2 regions of the Eubacterium sp. SB2 genome follow, and region 1 is predicted to be linked to the other one. Evidence: a T-box and tRNA genes for the amino acid it is inferred to sense, from the RefSeq annotation. Region 1 holds a T-box; the other holds one or more tRNA genes.

Region 1 (2,468 bases):
AAAGATCAAAAGAGAATATGGGGAAGGCAGGAATGTAGGAAGGAAGCCGAGACTTCTTGTTACAGGCTGCCCGATCGGCGGCGCCACAGAGAAGGTGATCAGCTCCATCGAAGAAAATGGAGGCGTGGTGGTTTCTTTTGAAAACTGTGCAGGAGCAAAGTCATTTGACCGGCTGGTAGATGAAGAAGCCGAGGATATCTATGAGGCGCTTGCCAGAAGATATCTGGATATCGGATGTTCCGTTATGACTCCGAATCCAAACCGTCTGGAACTTTTGGGACGGCTTATGGAAGAGTTTAAAGTAGACGGCGTGGTTGAAGTGATCCTGCAGGCCTGTCATACATACAGCGTGGAATCCATGGGGATACGCAAATTTGTAAACGGAAAGGGAAAGCCTTATATCAGTGTGGAGACAGATTATTCTATGGCTGACCTTGGACAGCTCAATACAAGGCTGGCGGCATTTATTGAAATGCTTTAAGTGTGTGCCCTTCGGAGGCTGGCAGCGATCCCTTCATTTTGCTGAGTGCATCCAATCGGAAGATAAGGTCGTCAACCAGGGGAGCTTCATGATGAGGACGGCGTATGGATTCGCTTGGCGGTACGAAAAAGAGAAAATGATATCTTATTTCACGCCCTCCAAACTCAAATTTTCGCCTTGACAAATTCAGAAGAATAAGATAAGATTGCAACAGATATGAAAAAAGCGATGAAGAGAACAAGTAATAACTGATTCGGAGAAAACAGAAAGCTGCCGGCTGATGAGAGGCGCGCGACACGATTGGTTATGAATACATCTCGGAGCTTCACACCAAAAGCATTGGAGTTATCCGCTGCATAGCGGGCGGATATGCAAGTAGGCTGTGACGGGGTGGTGCACGTTATTGCACTGAGTAATTATGCACAATATGCAGGTCGGATCAAGCGGACTCTAGGTGTGCAGGATATACTCACTGAGGCAGGGGATGCGAATCGTCTGCGAATAAAGGTGGTACCACGAGTTTTATGAGCCCTCGTCCTTTTGGATGGAGGGCTCTTTTTGCGTGAAATGCGGAGCGCACAAGAATGCATCTGATTCTTCGCCCGCACGCTTATTATAAGAACAGCGAAAGAAAGGATGAATGTAAAAATGACACTGTATGAAGAATTACAGGCCAGAGGGCTGATTGCCCAGGTAACGGATGAAAAACTGATTTCTGAATTAATTAATAATGGGAAGGCTACATTTTATATCGGATTCGATCCCACGGCAGACAGCCTCCATGTAGGACATTTCATGGCGCTCTGCCTGATGAAACGCCTGCAGATGGCGGGAAATAAGCCCATTGCTCTGATCGGGGGCGGTACGGGGATGATCGGTGACCCATCCGGAAGATCCGATATGCGCCAGATGATGACGCCGGAAATAATTCAGCACAATTGTGACTGCTTCAAAAAACAGATGAGTAATTTCATCGATTTTTCTGAAGGAAAAGCAATGATGGTAAATAATGCTGACTGGCTTCTGGACTTGAATTATATCGAAGTTCTGCGGGAAGTCGGGTCTCATTTCAGCGTAAACCGGATGCTTGCTGCGGAGTGCTATAAGCAGAGAATGGAGAAGGGGCTGACCTTCCTGGAATTCAACTATATGATTATGCAGGCATATGATTTTTACGCTTTATACCAGAAATACGGCTGCAATCTGCAGTTTGGCGGGGATGACCAGTGGGGAAATATGCTTGCGGGAACAGAACTCATCCGCAGAAAACTTGGAAAAGATGCAAGCGCCATGACCATTACCCTGCTTTTGAACTCAGAGGGAAAGAAAATGGGGAAAACCCAGTCGGGCGCCGTATGGCTCGATCCAAACAAGACCTCTCCGTTCGAGTTCTACCAGTACTGGAGAAACATTGCGGACGCCGATGTATTGAAGTGCATCCGTATGCTTACGTTTCTGCCTCTGGAACAAATTGACGCAATGGATTCGTGGGAAGGCAGTCAGCTAAACAAAGCAAAAGAAATACTGGCGTACGAACTGACGCAGATGATACACGGCAAAGAGGAGGCGGACAAGGCGCAGGAAAGTGCAAGAGCCCTCTTCAGCCAGGGAAATGCGGCGGAAATGCCGACGGCAGAACTGACGGCAGAGGATCTGACAGAGAATGCTGCCGATATTCTCACCCTGCTTTTGAAGAGCGGCCTTGTTTCCTCCAAATCAGAGGCGAGACGCGCGGTAGAACAGGGCGGGGTCGCTGTGGACGGAGAAAAAGTCACAGACATCCATGCGTCATTTACAGCAGATGCATTGTCCGGAGAAGGTGTAATACTGAAAAAGGGTAAAAAGAACTTCCGTAAAGTGGTATTAAAATAAGCAGAACCCGAGTAAAAATAATATAATACAAATACAGGAGGTAATCGATGATGGGATTTAAAGAAGTATCTGCAGAAGAATTGCAGTTTAATCCATTTACAAAGATTGGGAAAGA
Region 2 (2,468 bases), on a different contig from region 1:
TAACAGGTCCGTTTAATTCCATATCTGCATAAAATTGCGGGTAAATATATACTGGTCTTAGTTCATGCATTAAAACTGCATGGTAAACTGATTTGTGGCAGTTTCTTGCCATTAAGATTCTGTTCCCTTTTGCCGTACACCCCATTACAGCGCTCAAGATCCCTGTTGTACTGCCATTAATCAGGTAATGTGTCTCTAAAGAATGGTACAATGCAGCAGCACGCTCTTCTGCCTCCTTTAGAATACCTCTTGCATGGTGCAGATCATCAAATCCTTCTATCTCTGTAATATCGATTGAATACGGCAGATCACAACCTGTCAGGATTCCTTTCCGCTTGTGCCCCGGCATATGAAATCCATAATAATCAGAACGGCTGTATTCCCGCAATTTTTTATATAAATTGTCCATTCATACTCCTATACTCCGGCTAACGCCGTAAATTCCATTTCTACGTCTAATTTTTCCGTCCAATAACCCTCTTATATGGTACCATAAAATAAGGGATAACCACAATCTTTTTAGCTGTCTTGGGAGAATGAAACCAATGCGCGCCCGCAGATTGTGGATAATTACAATTTGCATAAAAATTAAAATACCGCAAACCCTCTGTATTTTAAGGATTTGCGGCATTTTTTTGTAATGAGCGTGCGGGGATTCGAACCCCGGACAACTTGATTAAAAGTCAAGTGCTCTACCACCTGAGCTACACGCCCCTATTAAGTTGTCTTTCTTTTTGGCAAAGAAAATGCCCAGAGCCGGAATCGAACCAGCGACACGAGGATTTTCAGTCCTCTGCTCTACCAACTGAGCTATCTGGGCATTAGACTTAAAAAGTCTGAGTTGCGGGGGCAGGATTTGAACCTACGACCTTCGGGTTATGAGCCCGACGAGCTTCCAGACTGCTCCACCCCGCGCTATTAAATTTTTCTTATCTCTAATGAGATAAAGCCGATGATCGGACTCGAACCGATAACCTGCTGATTACAAATCAGCTGCTCTGCCAATTGAGCCACATCGGCATAATTACATCCTCTCAGAGCAACTGATTTGTAATCAGAACTCTGCCTGCGATTGACATAGTCAATCTTAATGAATTGAGCCACATCAGCACTCACCTTACGGCTTATGAGAATTACTTCTCAAGTGGATGGAGAAGGATTCGAACCTTCGAAGGCGTCGCCAACAGATTTACAGTCTGCCCCCTTTGGCCACTCGGGAATCCATCCATTCTTGTTAAGTGGGACCTATAGGGCTCGAACCTATGACCCTCTGCTTGTAAGGCAGATGCTCTCCCAGCTGAGCTAAGATCCCACAAAATTAATGCTATTTACCAAATTAAAAGCCTATACGGTAAATAAGCAACGACCCAGAAGAGACTCGAACTCTCGACCTCCGCCGTGACAGGGCGGCGCTCTAACCAACTGAGCCACTGGGCCATATGAAGATATGTATCTTCAAAACTGCATACAAAGAATTAAATACATCCATTTCCTATCACCTTGCTTGGTTATGCCCTCGACCTATTAGTAACAGTCAGCTCCATATGTTGCCATACTTCCACCTCTGTCCTATCTACCTCGTCGTCTTCAAGGGGTCTTACTAACTTGACGTTATGGGATATCTCATCTTGAGGGGGGCTTCACGCTTAGATGCCTTCAGCGTTTATCCCTTCCCGGCTTGGCTACTCTGCTATGCTCTTGGCAGAACAACAGATACACCAGCGGCCAGTCCAACCCGGTCCTCTCGTACTAAGGTCAGCTCCTCTCAAATATCCTACGCCCACGCCGGATAGGGACCGAACTGTCTCACGACGTTCTGAACCCAGCTCGCGTACCGCTTTAATGGGCGAACAGCCCAACCCTTGGGACCTACTTCAGCCCCAGGATGCGATGAGCCGACATCGAGGTGCCAAACCACTCCGTCGATGTGAACTCTTGGGAGTGATAAGCCTGTTATCCCCAGGGTAGCTTTTATCCGTTGAGCGATGGCAATCCCACTTTATACCACCGGATCACTAAGTCCTACTTTCGTACCTGCTCCACCCGTCGGTGTCGCAGTCAAGCCTTCTTATGCCTTTGCACTCTGCGAATGGTTTCCAACCATTCTGAGAAGACCTTTGAGCGCCTCCGATACCCTTTCGGAGGCGACCGCCCCAGTCAAACTCCCCACCTGACATTGTCCCCCAGCCGGATCACGGCTGATGGTTAGAAACCCAATACTGCAAGGGTGGTATCCCAACAGCGGCTCCCTTACAACTGGCGTCATAAGTTCTTAGCCTCCCACCTATCCTGTACATGCAATACCGAATCCCAGTATCAAGCTGGAGTAAAGCTCCATGGGGTCTTTCCGTCCTGGCGCAGGTAACCAGCATCTTCACTGGTACTTCAATTTCACCGGGTGCATTGTTGAGACAGTGCCCAAATCATTACGCCTTTCGTGCGGGTCGGAACTTACCCGACAAGGAATT

What was found. A T-box is a leader RNA that pairs with one kind of tRNA and senses whether it is charged. The one in region 1 lies ahead of tyrS (tyrosine--tRNA ligase), so its partner is inferred to be a tRNA-Tyr.
Region 2: it has a tRNA-Tyr gene. The T-box ahead of tyrS (tyrosine--tRNA ligase) is inferred to sense a tRNA for this amino acid. The anticodon was not compared.

Annotation. Positions count from the first base shown of each region.
Region 1 covers NZ_LN865152.1:498,324-500,791, reverse strand. Annotated here, with positions in the region: gene BN1938_RS09740 (double-cubane-cluster-containing anaerobic reductase) at 1-481, shown strand, start outside; T-box leader at 701-1,024, shown strand; gene tyrS (tyrosine--tRNA ligase) at 1,130-2,353, shown strand; gene BN1938_RS09730 (flavin reductase family protein) at 2,404-2,468, shown strand, end outside.
Region 2 covers NZ_LN865150.1:1,963-4,430, reverse strand. Annotated here, with positions in the region: gene BN1938_RS03360 (aminotransferase class I/II-fold pyridoxal phosphate-dependent enzyme) at 1-409, opposite strand, end outside; tRNA gene BN1938_RS03355 (tRNA-Lys) at 642-714, opposite strand; tRNA gene BN1938_RS03350 (tRNA-Phe) at 748-820, opposite strand; tRNA gene BN1938_RS03345 (tRNA-Met) at 842-915, opposite strand; tRNA gene BN1938_RS03340 (tRNA-Thr) at 948-1,020, opposite strand; tRNA gene BN1938_RS03335 (tRNA-Tyr) at 1,146-1,227, opposite strand; tRNA gene BN1938_RS03330 (tRNA-Val) at 1,240-1,312, opposite strand; tRNA gene BN1938_RS03325 (tRNA-Asp) at 1,364-1,437, opposite strand; rRNA gene BN1938_RS03320 (23S ribosomal RNA) at 1,505-2,468, opposite strand, start outside.